DNA from 3 places in the Streptomyces sp. NBC_00259 genome. Region 3 is predicted to be linked to each of the others. Evidence: riboswitches for the same ligand, from Rfam matches in the RefSeq annotation. Region 3 holds a riboswitch; each other region holds the start of a gene.
The links. A riboswitch is a leader RNA that binds a small molecule or an ion and turns the genes downstream of it on or off. The one in region 3 is predicted to bind cyclic di-AMP.

Region 1 (7,360 bases), 4.9 Mb from region 3:
TTTTTTACAGACACGCAAGCCGCCAGACGCTGCCCACAGACGCCGCCGCACCGTCGCGGCCGCATGAGGAGTGGTACGCCATGAACCACCCGTCCGCCCGCCATGTCCTGCCGGAGTTCACGGAGCGCACCAGCGCAGGGCTCCGCACCCTCGATCCGTACGCGAAGCTCCTCGCCGAGCGGATCGTGTTCCTCGGCGCACCGGTCGACGACACCTCGGCCAACGACGTCATCGCGCAGCTCCTGCACCTCGAGTACGCCGCCCCGGACCAGGACATCGCGCTCTACATCAACTCCCCCGGCGGTTCCCTCAGCGCGATGACCGCCATTTACGACACGATGCAGGTGGTGACCTGCGACATCGCCACGACCTGTCTGGGCCGGGCCGCCTCGACGGCCGCGGTGCTGCTGGCGGCAGGCGCCCCCGGCAAGCGGATCGCCCTGCCCGGTGCCCGGATCGTCGTCCAGCAGCCTTCCCTGGCGGAGCCGGTGCAGGGACAGCCGACCGATCTCGATCTCCAGGCTCAGGAGTTGCTGCGGCTGCGGGAGCTGATGGCCGCCGTGCTCGTACGCCACACCGGTCGGAGCGCCGAGCGCATCGCCGAGGACATCGAGCGTGACAAGGTCTTCGACGCCCCGGGCGCCAAGGAATACGGGCTGATCGATCACATCGTCAAGAACCGGAAGACGTCCGCGACTTCCCTCCACGGCCGGTGAACCGGCCGTGGTGCCCGAACTGCCGCCGCTCCCCGCACTGACGCGTGCCGAAAGTGAGTTCATCGACAGCTATCTCGAAGTCGTCGATCAGCTGGGAAGGATCAACCCGGCGCGTGGCACGCACACCTACGGCGCGCTTCGTGCCGCCCAGGCGCTCGTCGTACGGGCCACGGCGCTCCGGGACGCGCTGACGGTCATGCACATGCGCGGTGAGAGCGAGCTGCACGCACCGACATTGGCCCGTGCGCTGCGGGTGTTGGACGGGGAGCGCAGGGCGTCGAGAATCACCGTACCTCCGGAGTCGCCGAGTTGACGGTCCGCCGCCCGACGGCCACCGCGCACCTCGCGGCACGCCGGAGGCGTACGAGTGGGTGTCGCCCATCCGGACCAGTCGCGGCTGCACGATATGCACCGGGCAAGTTGCGCCGTGGGCTGAGCCGACTGGCGCAACGGCCCGTTCCGACGCTGGTACAGCGCTCGTCACCGGGCGACGCACTGTCCGCCAAACGGCTCTGTCCACTCGAATAGGTCATTGGTGAGGAGCCTCACAAAACGCCGTTTCTAAGAGGAAATCCGGCAGTTCGTGGGTCAAGATCCCTGGGACGACAAGCCCCCGCCACCGCGGCGGGGCGGTCCGGGCGGACGCCGAGTCCTGCCGCCGCACCGGATGCCTGGTCGACATGAGGGCTTCGGCAGGAGTGGAGGACCCGAGCAGTACGGGCCGGCCGCACATCATGGCCGGTCCTTGGGGTGAAGCCGCGTACGCGGCCGGGCGTCTTCGCCGGTCCGAACCCGACAGGTCATCCTTCACAGGCGGCTGACGAAGGGTTGCGCATGTCTGCGCAGACACATCTCCCGTCCCTGTTGTCCCGGACGGGTGCCGTCTCGGCACTCACGATCGCGGCCGTCGGCGGCTCGCTGGTCCTGCCGGGCGGCGCGCCCGAGGCCCATGCCACCGCGGCACACGCGACGAAGGCACTCAACGTGGCCGCGTCGAAGAAGGGCTCTCCGTACCGCTACGGGGCCACGGGGCCGCATCGCTTCGACTGTTCGGGACTGACGCTCTACGCGTACAAGAAGGCCGGCAAGAAGCTGCCGCGCACGGCCCAGCAGCAGTACAACCGGACCCGTCATATCCGCGCTTCCCAACGGCAGCGCGGTGACCTGGTCTTCTTCCAGGCCCGCGGATACGTGTACCACGTCGGCATCTACGCGGGAGGCGGCAGGATCTGGCACTCGCCGAAGACCGGTTCCGTGGTGAAGCTGAGCAAGATCTGGTCCAAGAGCGTGCGCTACGGGCGCGTGCGCTGAGTTGTCCGGGCCCCGGCACCGTCCGGGGCCCCGAGGGACGAGAGGAGCGGTCACGGCCCTCCACGGCGCGGCCGGTACGCGTCCGCAGGCGTCCGTACGCGTACGCAACGGCGGGATGCCGTGGAGGGCTCAGGGCCGGTGCCCCTGTGGAGCGGGGTCGCCGGGGAGCCCGCCCGACGGGACCGCCCCGCGCTCGGTGCGGACGACGGCCGGCGCGGGGCTCCAGGGCATGGCGATCCAGACGGTCTTGCCGCCTTCCGGGGTAGGGCTGACGTGCAGCCTGCCCCCGCACTCGGCGGCGAGCCAGCGGATGATCACCATGCCGCGGCCGTTGTCCTGCTGCACCGCCGCGGGCAGCCGCTGCGGCCAGCGCGGATGGCTGTCGGTCACACCGACGCACAGCTGTTCGTCGCGCTCGAGACGGACGTCGACCGTGAAGGTGGGTGACTGTCCGAAGGTGTGCTGAACGGCGTTGGTGGCCAGTTCGGAGACGATGAGACGGACCGTGTCGGCCGCGTCGTCCTCCCTCGGCAGCCCCCACTCGGTGAGGACCTCGGAGACGTATCTCCGCGCGGCGGGGACCGAGGCGGGATCGCTCGGCAGGGTGATGGAGGCTTCCTGATGGTCGGCCATGGCGAGCTGTCCCTTTCCCACCGGGGCTGCGGGAGCGCGGCACGCAGCGGATGCGGTGCCGGAACAGCCTCGGACTGCGCTGTGCGCCAGAGTGTGCGCTAGCCGTCAGAGTGCCACTGTGCCGCCCCTGTTGGTGCCGATCCACCTTGATATGCATATATCTGTCGCTCAAAGCGGTGAACTCTGCGACGCGAGAACGTATTTGGGCGCAGACTTGCGCTGCGCCGGCCGCTCACGCGCCGGTCGTACGCCGGTCACTCGACGACCGAAGGAGGAACGGAGGAGGGGACGGAATGCGGCACGGTCCCGCGGTGCGCCGCCGCAAGCTCGGTGAGGAACTGCGCGGCCTGCGGCTGGACGCGGGCCTCACCAGCCGGGAGGCGGCACGCCTGGCGGGTTGGCACCAGTCGAAGGTGAGCCGCATCGAGACCGGTGCGAGCGGGGTGAAGCCCGCCGATGTGGCCCGGTTGCTCGACGCCTACGGGGTGGCCGATCCGCGGCTGCGGGAGCTGCTGGGGACGCTGGCGGGCACGGCGGACGGCGGGGGCACGGGCTGGTGGCACGCCTACCGCGGGGTGATCCCTCCCCAGTACCGGGACTTCATCAGCCTGGAGTCCCAGGCGAGTACGGCGCGGACGCTGGAGACCTCGGTGGTGCCCGGACTGCTGCAGACCGCCGACTACGCACGGGCGGTGACCCTTTCCGCGCTCGAAGGAGCGCCGACGGCCACGGTGGACTCGCTGGTGGAGGTGCGCATCGCCCGTCAGCAAGTGCTCCGTGCGGAGCGGCCGCTGAGCTTCAGCGCGGTGCTGGACGAGGCGGTGCTGCGGCGGCAGGTGGGCGGCCGCCGGGTGATGCGCGGGCAGTTGCGCCGAGTGATGGAGATGGCCCAACTCCCGCATGTGCGCCTGCAGGTGCTCCCCTTCTCGACCGGTGGTTATGTGGGACTGACCGGACCTTTCGTTATCTTCTCATTCCCGAACACTTCTGATCTGGACGTGGTTGTTCTTGACCATCTGACGAGTAGTCTCTACCTCGAACGGAAGGAAGACCTCGAGGCGTACGGCGCCGCTTTCCGCACCATGCAGGCGCATGCGCTCTCGCTCCAGGACTCGTTGGATCTCATCGCCGGAATCGACGACAGCGCGTAGGGAAGGCACCCCCCAATGTCTGCTCACGACGCACATGTACGCCCTCGGCTGCGCACTCCGTGGCAGCGCAGCAGCCGCAGTGTCGGAATGAACAACTGCGTGGAGACCGCACGGTGCGCCGACGGCGCCCTGGCCGTGCGCGACTCGAAGAACACCCACCTCCGCTTCCTCGTGTTCTCGCCCGCCGCCTGGACCGGCTTCGTGCGCGGGCTGCGCGAGGGCGCGGGCGGCTGACCCGAGGGACGGTCAGCCCGCGGGCGCCGTCGCCAGGATCGTGGAGAGCGCCGTCCCGATCTGCCGATCGGTGAGATCGGCGCGCGCGGTGAGCCTGATCCGCGAGATCCCGTCCGGAACCGACGGCGGCCGGAAGCAGCCGACGGCCAGTCCCGCCGCCCGGCAGTCCGCCGCCCAGCGCACGGCCGACTCCGGTGACGGCGCCTGGACGGACACGACGGCCGCGTCCGGGCGTACGGCGGTCTGCCCGGCGCCGGCCAGCCGCTCGTACAGCGTGGTGGCCACGGCCCGGGCCCGGTCCGCGAGCCCGGGCTCGCGGCGCAGCAGCCGCAGGCTCGCGAGGGCCGCGCCCGCCGCGGCCGGCGCGAGGCCGGTGTCGAAGATGAACGTACGCGCGGCGTTGACGAGATGGTCGATGACCCGTGCCGGACCGAGCACCGCTCCGCCCTGGCTGCCCAGGGACTTGGACAGGGTGAGCGTGGCGACGACGCCCGTGTCGCCCGCGAGGCCCGCCGCGTTCAGGGCTCCCCTGCCCCCCTCGCCCAGGACTCCGAGACCGTGTGCGTCGTCGACGACCAGGGCCGCGCCGTGCGAACGGCACACCTCGGCGAACTCGCGCAGCGGGGCGGCGTCGCCGTCGACCGAGAAGACCGAGTCGGACACGACCAGGGCGCGCCGCCCCGGGTGGGCGTCGAGGGTCTTGCGTACGGCCTCCGGATCGGCGTGTGCCACGACGGCGGTCTCGGCGCGGGACAGCCGGCAGCCGTCGACGATCGAGGCGTGGTTGCCGGCGTCCGACACGATCAGCGACCCGTGCGCGCCGAGCGCCGTCAGCGCCGCAAGGTTCGCCGCGTACCCCGAGGAGAACACGAGCGCCGCCTCGAACCCGCAGAACTCGGCCAGCTCACGTTCCAGTTCCGCGTGCAGCTCGGTGCTGCCGGTCACGAGCCGGGAGCCGGTCGCGCCGGCGCCCCACCGCCGTGCGGCCTCGGCGGCCGCCTGGGTGATCTCCGGCCGCCGGGTCAGGCCGAGGTAGTCGTTGCTCGCCAGATCGAGCAGCGCGGAGGTGGCGGGACGCGGCCGGAGTGTACGGACGAGACCGGCGTCCGCGCGGTGGCGCGCCGCGTCGTCGGTCCAGTCGAAAGGATCCTGAGGCACCTGGGGCATGTTCCGGTCCTTTTGTAGGCAGCGCACAGACCCTAGCCGGGGACGGTAGAGGTCAGAGTGTGGCCATACACACACCTCAATCGGCGGGTGTTGTCGAGTTCCTCCTTGGCCGCGGGGTGTCCGGTAGGCGAGGATCTGCGCCATGGACCTCCTGAACACGCTGGTGGACAAGGGCCTGCGGCGTGAGCTGCCGACCCGCGAAGAAGCGCTCGCCGTACTGGCGACCTCCGACGACGATCTGCTCGAAGTGGTGGCCGCGGCCGGAAGGGTGCGCCGTCAGTGGTTCGGGCGGCGGGTGAAGCTGAACTATCTGGTCAACCTCAAGTCCGGTCTGTGTCCCGAGGACTGTTCGTACTGTTCCCAGCGGCTCGGTTCCAAGGCGGAGATCCTCAAGTACACCTGGCTGAAGCCGGACGAGGCGTCGAAGGCGGCGGCCGCGGGGGTCGCGGGCGGCGCCAAGCGGGTCTGTCTGGTCGCCAGCGGCCGCGGGCCGACCGACCGTGACGTGGCCCGGGTCTCGCAGACCATCGAGGCCATCAAGGAGCAGAACGAGGGCGTCGAGGTGTGTGCCTGTCTCGGTCTGCTCTCCGACGGCCAGGCGGAGCGGCTGCGGGACGCGGGCGCCGACGCGTACAACCACAACCTCAACACGTCCGAGGGGACGTACGGGGACATCACGACCACCCACACGTACGCGGACCGCGTGGACACCGTCCAGAAGGCGCACGCCGCCGGTCTGTCGGCCTGTTCGGGTCTGATCGCGGGCATGGGCGAGCGCGACGAGGACCTGGTCGACGTGGTGTTCTCGCTGCGTGAGCTGGACCCGGACTCGGTGCCGGTGAACTTCCTGATCCCGTTCGAGGGCACGCCGCTCGCCAAGGAGTGGAATCTGACGCCGCAGCGGGCGCTGCGGATCCTCGCCATGGTCCGGTTCGTCTGCCCGGACGTGGAGGTACGGCTCGCGGGTGGCCGTGAGGTCCATCTGCGGACGCTGCAGCCGCTGGCGCTGCACCTCGCCAACTCGATCTTCCTCGGTGACTATCTGACCAGCGAGGGCCAGGCGGGCAAGGCGGACCTCGACATGATCGCGGACGCGGGCTTCGAGGTGGAGGGCACGGACACGACGACGCTGCCCGAGCACCGTGCGGACGCCGTCGCGGGCGGCTGCGGTTCGGGAGGCGGCGGTGGCTGCGCGCCCTGCGGCGACACCGGGACCGAGACCGGGACCGACACCGGCACCGGCACTGCTGTGAAGACCGCTCCCGAGACCGAGAGCGTCTCCGCTGCGCGCCCCGACCTGGTGGCCGTGCGGCGCCGCGGCGCCGGAACGGACATCGCGCCCAATGCGTAGCTCCGCCGCGCGCGAGCTCGTCGCCCTGGACCGGGCTCATGTCTGGCACCCGTACGGCCCGATGCCGGGCCGCACGGACCCGCTGGTCGTGGAGTCCGCGTCCGGCGTACGGCTCCGGCTCGCCGAACCGGCACACGGGCGCTCCGAGTTGGTGGACGGCATGTCCTCGTGGTGGTCGGCGATCCACGGCTACAACCACCCCGTGCTCAACGAGGCCGCGCGCGGGCAGCTGGACCGTATGAGCCATGTGATGTTCGGCGGCCTCACCCACGAGCCCGCCGTCCGCCTCGCGACACGGCTCGTGGAGATCACCCCGGAACCGCTCCGGCACGTCTTCCTCTGCGACTCGGGCTCGGTGTCCGTCGAGGTCGCGGTGAAGATGTGCCTGCAGTACTGGCGTTCTGTGGGCCGGCCGGGCAAGCAGCGGCTGCTGACCTGGCGCGGCGGGTACCACGGGGACACCTGGCAGCCGATGTCGGTGTGCGACCCCGAGGGCGGGATGCACGACCTGTGGTCGGGTGTCCTGCCACGTCAGATCTTCGCGGACGCCCCGCCGGCCGGGTACGAACGACCGTACGACGCCGCGTACGCGGAGCATCTGCGTGAGCAGATCGGGCGCCACGCGGACGAGCTGGCCGCGGTGATCGTGGAGCCGGTGGTGCAGGGGGCCGGAGGGATGCGGTTCCACTCCCCCGACTGGCTGCGGGTGCTGCGGGAGGCCTGCGACGAGCACGATGTGCTGCTCGTCTTCGACGAGATCGCGACCGGATTCGGGCGCACGGGCAGGCTCTTCGCGG
Region 2 (7,360 bases), 2.8 Mb from region 3:
ACGTCCACCCGTCCCGGATGCATCACCGGGATCGCCGCGCGCTCGTCGTGCGTCGAGGCGAGCAGCCGCCGGGTGATCCCGGCGACCTGGTCGCGGGAGATCCGGGAGTGGTGGATGGCCTCGGAGTCGTACGCGTCGAGACCGAGCGCGATCCCGGCGACGGTGGTCACCGAGCCGGCCAGGCCGACCAGAGTGCTCGCCTCGCGGATCGGCACCGTCTCCTCGGCGAGGTCCAGCGCGGCCTCGACGTCCGCGCGGATCGCCGCGATCTCGTCCGACGACGGCGGATCCTGGCGGACGTGCCGCTCGGTCAGCCGTACGCAGCCGATGTCGACCGACCGGGCCGCCTCGACCTGCCCACGGCCGATGACGAACTCGGTCGAGCCGCCGCCGATGTCCACGACCAGCCGCTCCTCGTGGCCGGGCAGTTCCTTGGTGGCGCCGTTGAAGGAGAACTCGGCCTCCTGGTCCCCGCTGATCACCTCGGGCTCGACGCCGAGGATGCCGACCACGCCGTTCACGAAGTCGTCGCGGTTCTCGGCGTCCCGGGAGGCGGAGGTGGCCACGAAGCGGATCCTCTCCACACCGTGGGACTTCATGATCTCCGCGTACTCCCGGCAGGCGGCGAAGGTGCGCTCCAGCGCCTCGGGGGCGAGGCGGCCGGTGCGGTCGACGCCCTGACCGAGCCGGACGATGGTCATCCGCCGGTCCAGCTCCGTCAGTTCACCGGTGGACGGGTCGATGTCGGCGATCAGCAGACGGATCGAGTTCGTACCGCAGTCGACGGCGGCGACCCGGGTCACTGCTCGTCCCCCCGGACGTCGCCGGAGCCGCCGTCGGCACCGGACTCCCGCGTCCCGTCCGTCACCGGGCTCACACAGGGGCCCTTCGCCCACCACTCCGGCAGCATCGCGATCGCCTCGTCGCCCAGCGGGTTCACCCCGGGGCCGGCCGCCAGCGAGTGGCCGACCAGGACGTGCAGGCACTTCACCCGGTCCGGCATCCCGCCGGCGCTCGGGAAGCCCTTCAGCTCCTCGATCGCGTCACGGCGCGCGATGTAGTCCTCGTGCGCCGCCCGGTACGCCGCCGCCAGCTCGGGGTCGGCCGCCAGGCGCTCGGTCATCTCCTTCATGACGCCGTTCGCCTCCAGCGTGCCGATGGCCGAGGCCGCACGCGGGCACGTCAGGTAGTACAGCGTCGGGAACGGCGTACCGTCCTCCAGCCGCGGCGCCGTCTCCACCACGTCCGGATTGCCGCACGGGCAGCGGTGGGCGATCGCGCGCAGACCGCGCGGCGGGCGGCCGAGCTGCTCCTGGAACGCGGCGATGTCCGCCGCGGTGGGCGGGGTGTGCTCGGTGGTCGGCGGGGGCGTTTGCATGGATGTGTCTGTCTCTTCGTTCGGTCTGTGGCTTGGCCGGGGCTGGGCTAGCGGGGCGCGTCGGCCCGGTCGACACCGTCCCAGACGTTCGAGTACCAGGGCCTGCTGACCCCGTCCTCGTCGGTCCGGGGCTTCTGGCCGGCCCGCGGATCGACCACGATGTAGCCGGTCTCGCCCGGCCTGACCATGTGCAGGTGCTCGCGGGCCAGCCGCATGACGTACGCGTCGTCCCTCAGACGGGCCCTCTCGTCGCGCAGCCGTTCCACGCGCTCCCGGGCCGCGGCCGCGAGCCGCTCCTGCTCGGCGATCTCGTTCTGCTGCGACACGTACTGCCGCATCGGATACGCGAGCGCGACGATCATCGAGCAGACGACGAGCGCGAGGAAGGCCGCCCGGCCGGTGAGCCGCGAGCGCCGGGCCTGGCGACGGGTCTGCGAGCGGTAGACGCGGGCGGCGGTCTGCTCGCCGAGCAGCCGCAGCCTGGTCGCGGTGGAGAACCGGTCCCGGGCCATGTGTGCGCCTCCCCATTACGTGCGTACGTCCCCGCACACGGTACGGGACCGCGTGCGGGGACGTACGTATCTACCGGTGTGCGGGCTCAGCCCTTGAAGCGCGGGAACGCGCTGCGGCCGGCGTACTCCGCCGCGTCGTCGAGGATCTCCTCGATGCGCAGCAGCTGGTTGTACTTGGCGACGCGCTCGGAGCGGGCCGGGGCGCCGGTCTTGATCTGGCCGCAGTTGGTGGCGACGGCCAGGTCGGCGATGGTGACGTCCTCGGTCTCGCCGGAGCGGTGGGACATCATGCACTTGAAGCCGCTGCGCTGGGCCAGCTCGACGGCGTCCAGGGTCTCGGTCAGCGAACCGATCTGGTTGACCTTGACCAGGAGCGCGTTGGCGGCGCCGTCCTCGATGCCGCGGGCGAGGCGCTCCGGGTTGGTGACGAACAGGTCGTCGCCGACCAGCTGCACCTTGGAGCCGAGCTTGTCGGTGATGACCTTCCAGCCGGCCCAGTCGTCCTCGAACAGCGGGTCCTCGATGGAGACCAGCGGGTAGGCGGCGACGAGCTCCTCGTAGTACTCGGTCATCTCGGCGGCCGAGCGGGACTTGCCCTCGAACTCGTAGGAGCCGTCCTTGTAGAACTCGGAGGCGGCGACGTCGAGCGCGAGCGCGATGTCCTTGCCGGGCGCGTAGCCGGCCTGCTTGATGGCCTCGAGGATGAGGTCGAGGGCCTCACGGTTGGAGCCGAGGTTCGGGGCGAAGCCGCCCTCGTCGCCGAGGCCGGTCGACAGGCCCTTCTCCTTCAGCACCTTCTTGAGGGTGTGGTAGACCTCGGTGCCCCAGCGCAGGGCCTCGGAGAAGGACTCCGCGCCGACGGGCGCGATCATGAACTCCTGGATGTCCACGTTGGAGTCGGCGTGCGAGCCGCCGTTCAGGATGTTCATCATCGGAACGGGCAGCAGGTGCGCGTTCGGGCCGCCGAGGTAGCGGAACAGCGGGAGGTCGGAGGCCTCGGACGCGGCGTGCGCGACGGCGAGGGAGACACCGAGGATGGCGTTGGCGCCGAGGGAGGACTTGTCCGGGGTGGCGTCCAGGTCGAACATCGCCTGGTCGATCAGGCGCTGCTCGGTGGCGTCGTACCCGACGAGCTCCGGGCCGATCTGCTCGATGACGGCGAGGACGGCCTTCTCGACACCCTTGCCCATGTAGCGGTTCTGGTCACCGTCGCGGAGCTCGAGGGCCTCGAACGCACCGGTGGACGCACCGGACGGAACGGCAGCACGGCCGGTGCTGCCGTCGTCGAGGCCGACCTCGACCTCGACCGTGGGGTTGCCTCGGGAGTCCAGGATTTCCCGGGCTACGACGACGTCGATGGACGGCACGAGCATCTCCTTCTGGGATGTGACGCTGAATGTGACGCAAGCGGAGCAGGGTCAGTGCAGGGTCTCTTTGGCCTTGCGACAAGAGCCTAACCGCCCTACGGGCATCGGCCTGCCGCTGCCCGCCCCGTGGGACGAAAAAGGGGAACAAAGAGACAGAAACCCCGGCCCGGCGCGTACGGGGGATGGCGCGCCGGGCCGGGGAGCCGGGGGACGGGGGTGCGGACCCGTCAGCTCAGGTGGAGCTTCTGGCCGGGGTGAATGACGTTCGCGTCCTCGACGATGTCCTTGTTCAGCGCGAACAGCTTCTGCCAGCCGCCCTTGACCTTCTCGGCCTCGGCGATCTTGCTGAGGGTGTCGCCGGCCTTGACCGTGTACTCGCCGTCGCCCTTCTTGACCGGGGCGGCGGGGCGCTCGGAGCGGGTGGTCGGGACCTCGGCGCGCTTCGGGGCGGGGGCCTTGGCCTTGGGCTCGGCCTTCGGGGCGGCCTTGGGGGCAGCCGGGGCGGCACCGTTGTACGCGGCGTCGGACAGGCCCGTGCCGCAGTGCGGCCAGGCACCCTTGCCCTGGCCGTCGAGGACCTTCTCGGCTATCTCGATCTGCTGGGCCTTCGAGGCCTGGGCGGCGGTCTGGGCGTAGGCGGTGCCGCCGTACGCGGCCCAGGTGGAGGCCGAGAACTGCAGGCCGCCGTAGTAGCCGTTGCCGGTGTTGATCGACCAGTTGCCGCCGGACTCGCACTGGGCGACGGCGTCCCACTCGGAGGCGGTGGCGGCGGACGCGGTACCGGAAGCCATCAGCGGGGCGGCGATGGCCGCACCGGTGACACCGGCGAGCGTGGCGATACGAGTGGCCTTGGACGGGCGACGGTGCTTGCCCTTGCCGGAAAGCAGCATGGAACTTCTCCTCACCGACGCCTGCGAGGTGAGCTGTCGGGTTCGGGCCATGTGAGTTGCCCGGCCGCGCGAGGTTCGCGCGGCTCCACCCCAAGCCGGTTCCGCCCCAAAGGGCGGGCCCGGCACTTACCTTGGGTCCCCCGCTCCTGCCTTCGGCGCTTGCGCGACGACTGTTCCCGGCGGCCGCCGGCAGGATTCGGCGTGCGGTCGTCGGGGCCCGCGTTGCGAGCGGTTCAGACCGTAAACGCACTTCTCCCCGATGTTCAAAGTCGAACATCGGGGAGAAACCACACCTATTTGACGCGGAGAGATGTCCGTTTTCGCAGGTGAGAGGCGCGATGACCGGAGTTGACCGACGAGACGCGCCAGTTGACATGAAGAGACTCATGTCTCACTTGCGCAGAACCGGACATAAGCGCCCGAACTACTCCTTCAACTGCCCCTGCCCCAGGCCCAGATCGAGGCTCTGGCCAGGAAGGATGAGATCGGCGTCGGAGCCGACGACCTCCTGGTTCGCCTCATAGAGGGCGGGCCACCCGCCGGGCACCTCGTTCACGTCGGCGATCGACCACAGGTTGTCGCCGGGGCGGACGGTGTACTCATCTCCCGCGGCGACGCCGTCTCGTGCCGATGCGTCATCTCGTGAGGCATGACGACCGGAATTACGGTCATTGCCCGAATTGCCCGCCTCGTCCTCATCGGCGGGGCCACCGCGGTGCTTTCCGGAGCCCGTGTCCGCGGCTGCGTCCTCGCCGCCCGAGGCATCCGCGCCCTTGCCGGAGCCTGCCGGGGCGGAAGGCTCGTCCGAGGTGTCCGCGGGCTTCTCGGCCGTCGGCGAACCGTTCGAGGCACCGGAACCGGACGAGGCTGGGGTGTCGGTGTCCGGCGCGGGCGTCGTGCCCGCCCCGTCGCCGAAGGAGGGGCTCTTCGTGCCACCGTTCTGCGGCGTGGCGGAGGCGTCCCCGCCGGCGGGCTCGGCGCCGCCCCCCAGGAGGCCGGTGACGAGACCGGTGATCTCCCCGCAGCTCGGCCAGGCGGAGTCGCCCTGGGCGGACAGCACCGCCTCGGCCACCGTGATCTGCTGGGCGCGGCTTGCGAGGTCGGCGCGCGGCGCGTAGGCCGTACCGCCGTACGCCTCCCAGGTCTCCTGGGACATCTGCAGGCCGCCGTAGTAACCGTTGCCGAGGTCGGCGCTCCACACACCGCCGCTCTCACAGTCGGCGACGCGGTCCCAGGTGGCGGAGTCCGCGGCGGAGGCGGCGCCTGCGCCGAGCAGCGGGATGGCGATGGCCGATCCGGTCACCCCTGCCGCGACGATGAGAGCGGGGGCCTGACGAGGTCGGCGGTGTCGGCCGTTCCCGGAGCGCATGCGGTGTGCCTTCCATGTGACAACAGAAAACCCACGGGTCCCACGAGTCTGCCGATTCAGCGAGGACCCCGAGTCGGGGTGAACGTAGCCCCACTCGAACGTCAGTCACAAGTCGGTGCAGCGGAGATCACGTGAAAGTCACAGTCCTGACGACTCGTCAGCTCTTGGTGGGGGTGAACTCAACGGGCAGAGTGCGCAATCCACGCATGATGAGCCCCCCGCGCCACCGCAAATCGGAAGGATCCACCGCAAGCCGCAAGTCGGGCAATCTGGTGAGCAGGGTCGCGAGCGCGGTCTGTCCTTCGAGCCGCGCGAGCGGCGCGCCCAGGCAGTAGTGGATGCCGTGCCCGTACCCGAGGTGCTGGTTGTCCCGGCGGGACAGGTCGAGGGTGTCGGGGTCCGGGAAGCGGTCGGGGTCGCGGTCGGCGGCGGCGAGCACGACGAGGACCGGATCGCCGGCGCCGATGTCCTGCCCGCCGAGCGTGAGCGGCTCGGTCGCGAACCGCCACGTGGCGAGCTCCACGGGCCCGTCGTAGCGCAGCAGCTCCTCGACCCCGGTTTCGAGCAGCCCGGTGTCGCCCGCGGCGAGGGACGACTGGAGACGGGCACGCTGCTCCGGATCGCGCAGCAGGGCGTAGGTGCCGTTGCCGATCAGGTTGACGGTGGTCTCGAAGCCGGCGAAGAGGAGGATGAAGGCCATCGCCGCGGCCTCGTTCTCCGTGAGGTGCTCGCCGTGGTCGCTGGCCCGGATGAGCCCGGAGATCAGGTCGTCCCCGGGGTCCTCCCGCTTACGGTGGATCAGCTCGGCGAGATAGCCGCGCATCTTCTTCACCGACCGCGCCACCCCGCCGCGCGGACCGCCCCCGTGACGGATCATCATCCCGGCCCAGTCGCGGAAGTCGTCCTGGTCCTCGGCGGGGACGCCGAGCATGTCGCAGATGGCGTAGATGGGGAGCGGGAACGCGAACTCATGGATGAGGTCCGCGCTGCCCTTCGCGGCGAAGCCGTCGATGAGCCGGTCCGTCAGTTCCTGTACGCGCGGGGCGAACTCGGCCACGCGGCGCGGCGTGAACGCCTTGGAGACGAGCCGGCGCAGCCGGGTGTGGTCGGGCGGATCGATGTTCAGCAGATGCGTCATCAGCTCCGCCTTGCGCTCGCCCGGGATGCCCGTCTTCCCCTTCGCGTGCGCGGGCTCGTCGTGATGCGCGGGATTCTTGCTCAGCCGCTGGTCCGCCAGCGCCTGCCGCGCGTCCGCGTACCGGGTCACCAGCCATGCCTCGACCCCGCTGGGGAGCCGGGTCCTGTGCACGGGCGCGTGCTCGCGGAGCCAGGCGTAGGCGGGGTACGGGTCGGTGGCGAACTCCCAGGTGAAGAGCTCGGGGGCGTCGGGGACGCCGGACGGCTGGTCGTGCATGGGTCGACGGTAGCGCCCGCCGCACCGACTCACTCGTTCGGCGGACGGCTGCGCATTCCCCCTGGGAAGGCCGACCGTACGCGCCAGACTCCGTCGCATGGGAGCGCGCTGATGAGTGCCGCAGCCGAAAACCGGAGGGACGACCAGGACGGCCGGGAGGAGCACTACGTGTTCCCGGTCCCGCCCCCGGGTGGGTGGACGGCGGACGACCTCGAGCGGATCAAGGGTCTCCCGCCGCACACCGAGCTGATCGACGGCGGACTGTTCTTCGCGAGCCCGCAGACGTTCTTCCATATGGCCGCGCTGCGGCTGCTGGAGAACGCGCTGGTGCGACAGGCACCGGACGACCTCTACGTCGTCCGCGAGATGACGGCCAAGCTCGGCGAGCGCGACCGGCCGGAGCCCGATCTCATGGTGGTTCCCTGGAGCG
Region 3 (7,360 bases):
TCCGGCACGACCCGCTTGACCACGCCCTGGAGCGTGCCGAGCGCGAGCCCGGGGGAGGCCTCGTCGAGCGTGGTGAGACAGACGACCGTCTCCTCGCCCTCCAGCGACAGGAACTCGGAGACCTGCGCCCCGCCCGACAGACTCGGCGCGTGGGCACTCTCCGGAAGCTGCGGAAGGTCGATCACCGCCAGCCGCAGCAGCCGGCCGGCCGAGGTGACCACACCCACGTCGCCACGCGCCGTCGCCGGCACGGCGGACACGATCACATCGTGCTTGGCGCGCCGGTCGCCGTCGTCCGGCAGCGGCTCACCGGTGACCGTACGGGCCAGCAGCCCCGTGGAGGACAGCAGCACCCGGCACGGGTCGTCCGCCACCTGCAGGGACGCGGCGGGTGCCGGGGTGCCCGCGGACTCCAGCAGGACCGTGCGCCGCTCGGTGCCGAACTTCTTGGCCACCGCGGCCAGTTCGGCGGAGACGAGCTTGCGCAGCTCCGTGTCGGACTCCAGGATCCGGGTCAGCTCCGCGATCTCGGCGGTCAGCCTGTCCCGCTCGCTCTCCAGCTCGATCCGGTCGAACTTGGTGAGCCGGCGCAGCGGGGTGTCCAGGATGTACTGCGTCTGGACCTCGCTGAGCGAGAAGTGCGCGATGAGGCGCTCCTTGGCCTGCGCCGAATTCTCGCTGGAGCGGATGAGGCGGATGACCTCGTCGATGTCGAGCAGCGCGACGAGCAGGCCCTCGACCAGATGCAGCCGGTCGCGCTTCTTCCCGCGCCGGAACTCGCTGCGGCGCCGCACGACCTCGAAGCGGTGGTCGAGATAGACCTCCAGCAGCTCCTTGAGGCCCAGCGTCAGGGGCTGGCCGTCGACCAGCGCCACGTTGTTGATGCCGAAGGACTCCTCCATCGGCGTCAGCTTGTAGAGCTGCTCCAGCACGGCCTCGGGGATGAAGCCGTTCTTGATCTCGATGACCAGGCGCAGACCGTGCGCACGGTCGGTGAGGTCCTTGACGTCGGCGATGCCCTGGAGCTTCTTCTGGCCGACCAGGTCCTTGATCTTCGCGATCACCTTCTCCGGGCCGACGGTGAAGGGCAGTTCGGTGACGACGAGGCCCTTGCGGCGGGCCGTCACGTCCTCCACCGTCACCGTCGCGCGGATCTTGAACGTGCCGCGGCCGGTCTCGTAGGCGTCCTTGATCCCGGCGAGGCCGACGATCCGGCCGCCGGTCGGCAGATCGGGACCGGGAACGAAGCGCATCAGCGTCTCGAGATCGGCACCCGGGTGCTTGATCAGATGGCGGGCTGCGGCGACGACCTCGCCCAGGTTGTGCGGCGGCATGTTGGTCGCCATGCCGACGGCGATCCCCGAGGCGCCGTTGACGAGCAGATTCGGGAAGGCCGCGGGCAGCGCGACGGGCTCCCGCTCCTGACCGTCGTAGTTCGGCGAGAAGTCGACCGTGTCCTCGTCGATGGACTCGGTCATCAGGCTCGTCGCGTCGGCCATCCGGCACTCGGTGTAACGCATCGCGGCCGGAGGGTCGTCATTGCCGAGCGAACCGAAGTTGCCATGGCCGTCGACCAGCGGCAGCCGCATGGAGAAGGGCTGGGCCATGCGCACCAGCGCGTCGTAGATCGACGCGTCGCCGTGCGGGTGGAGCTTGCCCATGACCTCGCCGACGACCCGGGCGCACTTCACATAGCCGCGGTCGGGGCGCAGCCCCATCTCGTTCATCTGGTACACGATCCGGCGGTGCACCGGCTTCATGCCGTCCCGGGCGTCCGGCAGGGCCCGGGAGTAGATCACCGAGTACGCGTACTCGAGGAAGGAGCCCTGCATTTCGTCCACGACGTCGATGTCGAGGATCTTCTCCTCGAAGTCGTCGGGCGGCGGCGTCTTCGTGCTGCGGCGGGCCATCGCTGCTGCGGCTCCTTCACCAACATGAACCATGAACGGGATCTGACGCCGACCATTGTGGACCGTCCCACTGACAAGACCGACCGCGACCCGGAACAGCGGGTGGAACCGCCGGGAACCTCGCCGGGTCCCCGCACGCTTTGCATACAGTGGCAGGACATCCTGCAACGCGATCGAAGGGACTACATGCCCATGGGTCACACGGCCACAGCCCAGGCCGGCTCCGGCGGCCTGACAGCGACCGAGCACCGGCTGGCCAACGGCCTCCGTGTGGTGCTGTCCGAGGACCACCTGACCCCGGTCGCCGCGGTCTGCCTCTGGTACGACGTCGGCTCACGCCACGAGGTCAAGGGCCGTACCGGCCTGGCTCACCTTTTCGAGCACCTCATGTTCCAGGGCTCCGCGCAGGTACCGGGCAACGGCCATTTCGAGCTGGTGCAGGGCGCGGGCGGCTCGCTCAACGGCACCACCAGTTTCGAGCGCACCAACTACTTCGAGACCATGCCCGCGCACCAGCTGGAGCTCGCGCTCTGGCTGGAGGCCGACCGCATGGGCTCGCTGCTGACCGCGCTGGACGACGAGTCCATGGAGAACCAGCGGGACGTCGTCAAGAACGAGCGCCGCCAGCGCTACGACAACGTTCCCTACGGCACGGCCTTCGAGAAGCTGACCGCCCTCGCCTACCCGGAGGGCCACCCCTACCACCACACCCCGATCGGCTCGATGTCCGATCTGGACGCGGCGACCCTGGAGGACGCGCGGAACTTCTTCCGCACGTACTACGCGCCGAACAACGCGGTGCTGTCGGTCGTCGGCGACATCGACCCGCAGCAGACCCTCGCCTGGATCGAGAAGTATTTCGGATCCATCCCCATGCACGACGGCAAGCAGCCCCCGCGCGACGGGTCCCTGCCCGACGTCATCGGGGAGCAGCTGCGCGAGGTCGTGGAGGAGGAGGTCCCGGCCCGCGCGCTGATGGCCGCCTACCGGCTGCCGCACGACGGAAGCCGCGAATGCGACGCGGCCGACCTGGCGCTGACCGTCCTCGGCGGCGGCGAGTCGTCCCGGCTGCACAACCGTCTGGTGCGCCACGACCGTACGGCCGTCGCCGCGGGCTTCGGATTGCTGCGCCTCGCCGGCGCGCCCTCGCTCGGCTGGCTGGACGTGAAGACGTCCGCGGGTGTCGAGGTGCCGGACATCGAGGCCGCCGTCGACGACGAGCTGGCCCGGTTCGCCGCCGAGGGTCCCACGGCCGAGGAGATGGAGCGGGCGCAGGCTCAGCTGGAGCGCGAATGGCTGGACCGGCTCGGCACGGTCGCGGGCCGCGCCGACGAACTGTGCCGGTACGCCGTGCTGTTCGGCGACCCCCAGCTGGCGCTCAGCGCCGTCGGGCGGGTGCTCGACATCACCGCCGAGGAGGTGCAGGCGGTCGCCAAGGCCCGGCTGCGCCCGGACAACAGGGCGGTGCTGGTCTACGAGCCCGTCGCGGCCGAGGACGCCGAGGACGCCGAGGACAACGACGACGCAGAGGGGGCGGACCAGTGACCGACGCTGCCGTGACCATGGACTTCCATCCGCAGCCGCAGGCCGGCGAGGCCAAGCCGTGGGCCTTCCCCGCCCCCGAGCGCGGCACGCTCGACAACGGGCTGACCGTGCTGCGCTGCCACCGCCCCGGCCAGCAGGTCGTGGCCGTCGAGATCTTCCTCGACGCCCCGCTGGACGCCGAGCCCGAGGGCCTGGACGGCGTCGCCACGATCATGGCGCGGGCGCTGTCCGAGGGCACCGACAAGCACACGGCGGAGGAGTTCGCGGCCGAGCTGGAGCGCTGCGGCGCCACGCTCGACGCGCACGCCGACCACCCGGGCGTCCGGATCTCCCTGGAGGTGCCGGTCTCCCGGCTCACGAAGGCCCTCGGTCTGCTCGCCGAGGCGCTGCGCGCCCCGCTGTTCGCCGACAGCGAGGTCGAGCGGCTCGTACGGAACCGGCTGGACGAGATCCCGCACGAGACGGCCAATCCGGCCCGCCGCGCCGCCAAGGAACTCTCCAGGCAGCTGTTCCCCGCCTCCTCCCGGATGTCCCGGCCCCGCCAGGGCTCGGAGGAGACCGTGGAGCGCATCGACTCCGCGGCCGTACGGGCCTTCTACGAGGCGCACGTCCGGCCCGCCACGGCCACCGCCGTGATCGTCGGCGACCTCGCGGGTGTCGATGTGGACGCCGTGCTGGCCGACACGCTCGGCGGCTGGACCGGTGACACGGCCGAGAGCCGTCCGATGCCGCCGATCACCGCCGACGACAGGGGCCGGGTCGTCATCGTCGACCGCCCCGGCGCGGTCCAGACGCAACTGCTGATCGGCCGGATCGGCCCCGACCGGCACGACCGGGTCTGGGCGGCCCAGGTCCTCGGCACGTACTGCCTCGGCGGCACGCTCACCTCCCGTCTGGACCGCGTCCTGCGCGAGGAGAAGGGCTACACGTACGGTGTGCGGGCCTTCGGGCAGGTGCTGCGCTCCGCCGCGCCCTCGTCCCCGGGCGGGGCCACCGGTGCGTCGATGCTCGCGATCAGCGGCTCGGTCGACACCCCGAACACCGGCCCCGCGCTCGACGACCTCTGGAAGGTGCTGCGCACCCTCGCCGCGGAGGGTCTGACCGACGCGGAGCGCGATGTGGCCGTGCAGAACCTGGTGGGTGTGGCCCCGCTGAAGTACGAGACGGCGGCGTCCGTGGCGGGCACGCTGGCCGACCAGGTCGAGCAGGACCTCCCGGACGACTTCCAGGCCCAGATGTACGCGCGGCTGGCCGAGACCGGCACGGTCGAGGCGACCGCCGCGGCCGTCAACGCCTTCCCGGTGGACCGGCTCGTCACCGTCCTCGTCGGGGACGCCGCGCTGATCGAGGAGCCCGTCCGGGCCCTCGGCATCGGTGAAGTGACCGTTGTCACTGGCTGATTGACCGTTCCGGACGCCGACCGGACATCCACCGGGCCTCGCCCGGCGTCCGGCCGGACATCCCCCGGACGCCGGGTTGGACCGCAGAAGGCCCCGTTGGCCCCGCCAACGGGGCCTTCTCGTATGTCCGTTTTGTTGGGGAGGAGATGTGTCTGCCCTGTGGCGTGCACTACAAATACCGGTGTCTGTTTGGTGATTGCGCGAAGATCGGCTTAGCGTCTTCTGCGCTGTCCGCAAGTTGCACTCGCCGCACCCGCGGCATCGGACAGCCATCGCCGAGTCCCCGTCGGGCGTGAGCCTGGGGAGCCGGGGACCCACATGTCCCCCTGGGGTGAATCGGACGCCTTCGCACCCGTGCGGAGGGGCCCGTAGGAGACCTTCCTGCTCCGAACCCGTCAGCTAACCCGGTAGGCGAGAAGGAAGGAAAGGATCAGCCACTACATGGCGTTCACCCGTGCCACCGGGAAGCATCGTGGTCCGAGCCGTCTGTCGCGCAGGAGCGCGGGCGTCGCCTCCGTCGCCGCCATCGCGACCACCGGCGTCATCGGCACCCTCGCCTCCCCGGCGCTCGCCGCCGAGGCGGACATCCGCCCCGTGGAGGACACCGGCCTGACCCAGGCCATCGTCGCCAGTGACTCGCTCGCCGACCAGATCGGCGCCCAGGCCGACGCCCAGCAGCAGGAGGCCGCCCTGGCCGCCGAGCAGGCGCGGGCCGAGGCCGAGGCCAAGCGCAAGGCGGAGGTCCGCGTCAAGGAGGCCCGCGAGGCCCGTGAGCGCGCCGCCCGCGAGGCCGAGCGCAAGCGCCTGCTGACCTACACGCTCCCGGTCGCCGGCTCCTACGTCAGCACCAGCTACCACGCCGGCGGCGGACAGTGGTCCTCCGGCAGCCACACCGGGATCGACTTCCACGCCGCCTCCGGCACCAAGGTCGTCGCCGTCGGCATGGGCACGGTCGTCGAGGCCGGCTGGGGTGGCGCGTACGGCAACAACGTCGTCATCCGGATGCACGACGGCACGTACACCCAGTACGGTCACCTCTCCTCGATCAGCGTCTCGGTCGGCCAGAGCGTCACCCCGGGTCAGCAGATCGGCCGCTCCGGGTCGACCGGCAACTCGTCCGGCCCGCACCTCCACTTCGAGGCCAGGACCGGCGCCGACTACGGCTCGGACATCGACCCGATCGCCTATCTGCGTGCGCACGGCGTCGCGGTCTGACCTTCCGCTTCCGTCAAGGCCCCGGTTCGGTTCCTCCGAGCCGGGGCCTTCGGCGTATTCCGGCCAAAAGATATCCGCGGATTCCTCCGGGCCTTCGGAAAATCACGCCACCTGGAATAGAGTCACGGAACAGGCGTCGCTCGACTGGGTTTCGCGGCGATTAAAGCGGAGGTTCGGTATGCGCATTCCCGCCCGCTCGGTGTGCACGGCGATCCGCGACGACATCGTCTCCGGTGCCTTCGAGCGCGGCAGCCGGCTCACCGAGGAGCAGTTGGCGCGCCGCTACGGCGTCTCGCGCGTCCCGGTCCGCGAGGCACTGCGCACCCTGGAGTCGGAGGGCTTCGTCGTCACCCGCAGGCACGCCGGCGCGTGTGTCGCCGAGCCCACCGAGCAGGAGGCCGCCGATCTGCTGGAGATCAGGCTGCTGCTGGAGCCGCTCGGCGCCGCGCGGGCCGCCCAGCGGCGTTCGGAGGCCCATCTCAAGGTGCTGCGTGGCCTGGTCAGGCTCGGCCAGGACCGGGCGCGGCGGGGGCAGGGCGATGATCTCCGCTCGCTCGGCGCATGGTTCCACGAGACGCTCGCGCAGGCCTGCGGAAGCCCGGGGCTCACCGCCCTGCTCACGCAGCTCCGCCACAAGATCGCCTGGATGTACGCGGTCGAGCTGCCCGCCCGGCCCGTGGAGGCCTGGGCCGAGCACGGCGCGATCGTCGACGCGGTGGCGCGCGGTGACGCGGAGCGGGCGCGGGCCCTCACCGCCCTGCACGCCGAACGGACGACCGGTGCGCACCGGCTGCGGATTCCCGCCGGTGTGAGGTCCTCGCAACATTCCGTAAACACGGCGGGCGGCCGCCTTTAACGATGACGCCGTATACAAAGAGCGAGAGCAATTCCAGGGGCTGGTTTCGTGCTGCCCCCGAAAAGGCGCGCGTAAGGCGCGCGTATAAACGGCGGAGCCGCGGCACCCGGAATTTCAGGTGCCGCGGCTCCGCCGTGAATTCAGTGGGCTCAGACGGTCTCGGGAAGCTCCTCGAGACCCTCGGCGACGAGCTTCGCCAGACGGTCGAGGGCGACGTCCGCACCCTCGGCGTCCGACGCGAGCACGATCTCCTCGCCACCCTGGGCGCCCAGGCCGAGCACCGCGAGCATGGAGGCGGCGTTGACCGGGGTACCGTCGGCCTTGGCGATCGTCACGGGAACGCCGGAGGCCGTGGCGGCACGAACGAAGATGGACGCGGGGCGGGCGTGCAGGCCCTCGGCCCAGCCGACATTGACGCGGCGCTCAGCCATGGT

Region 1: another riboswitch for cyclic di-AMP. It lies ahead of OG766_RS04335 (C40 family peptidase); the one in region 3 lies ahead of OG766_RS26750 (M23 family metallopeptidase).
Region 2: another riboswitch for cyclic di-AMP. It lies ahead of OG766_RS14065 (LysM peptidoglycan-binding domain-containing protein); the one in region 3 lies ahead of OG766_RS26750 (M23 family metallopeptidase).

What each region holds. Positions count from the first base shown of each region.
Region 1 is NZ_CP108080.1:982,426-989,785, forward strand. Features, by position in the region: gene OG766_RS04325 (ATP-dependent Clp protease proteolytic subunit) at 81-716, shown strand; gene OG766_RS04330 (hypothetical protein) at 724-1,029, shown strand; cyclic di-AMP (ydaO/yuaA leader) riboswitch at 1,375-1,547, shown strand; gene OG766_RS04335 (C40 family peptidase) at 1,551-2,027, shown strand; gene OG766_RS04340 (ATP-binding protein) at 2,157-2,660, opposite strand; gene OG766_RS04345 (helix-turn-helix domain-containing protein) at 2,954-3,811, shown strand; gene OG766_RS04350 (DUF397 domain-containing protein) at 3,827-4,045, shown strand; gene OG766_RS04355 (8-amino-7-oxononanoate synthase) at 4,058-5,203, opposite strand; gene bioB (biotin synthase BioB) at 5,355-6,563, shown strand; gene OG766_RS04365 (adenosylmethionine--8-amino-7-oxononanoate transaminase) at 6,556-7,360, shown strand, end outside.
Region 2 is NZ_CP108080.1:3,142,538-3,149,897, forward strand. Features, by position in the region: gene OG766_RS14045 (Ppx/GppA phosphatase family protein) at 1-803, opposite strand, end outside; gene OG766_RS14050 (DUF501 domain-containing protein) at 800-1,378, opposite strand; gene OG766_RS14055 (FtsB family cell division protein) at 1,426-1,890, opposite strand; gene eno (phosphopyruvate hydratase) at 1,977-3,257, opposite strand; gene OG766_RS14065 (LysM peptidoglycan-binding domain-containing protein) at 3,485-4,147, opposite strand; cyclic di-AMP (ydaO/yuaA leader) riboswitch at 4,151-4,315, opposite strand; gene OG766_RS14070 (transglycosylase family protein) at 4,572-5,516, opposite strand; gene OG766_RS14075 (cytochrome P450 family protein) at 5,674-6,930, opposite strand; gene OG766_RS14080 (Uma2 family endonuclease) at 7,042-7,360, shown strand, end outside.
Region 3 is NZ_CP108080.1:5,904,094-5,911,453, forward strand. Features, by position in the region: gene OG766_RS26735 (DNA gyrase/topoisomerase IV subunit A) at 1-1,910, opposite strand, end outside; gene OG766_RS26740 (M16 family metallopeptidase) at 2,103-3,455, shown strand; gene OG766_RS26745 (M16 family metallopeptidase) at 3,473-4,855, shown strand; cyclic di-AMP (ydaO/yuaA leader) riboswitch at 5,119-5,283, shown strand; gene OG766_RS26750 (M23 family metallopeptidase) at 5,297-6,070, shown strand; gene OG766_RS26755 (GntR family transcriptional regulator) at 6,249-6,926, shown strand; gene OG766_RS26760 (HPr family phosphocarrier protein) at 7,076-7,357, opposite strand.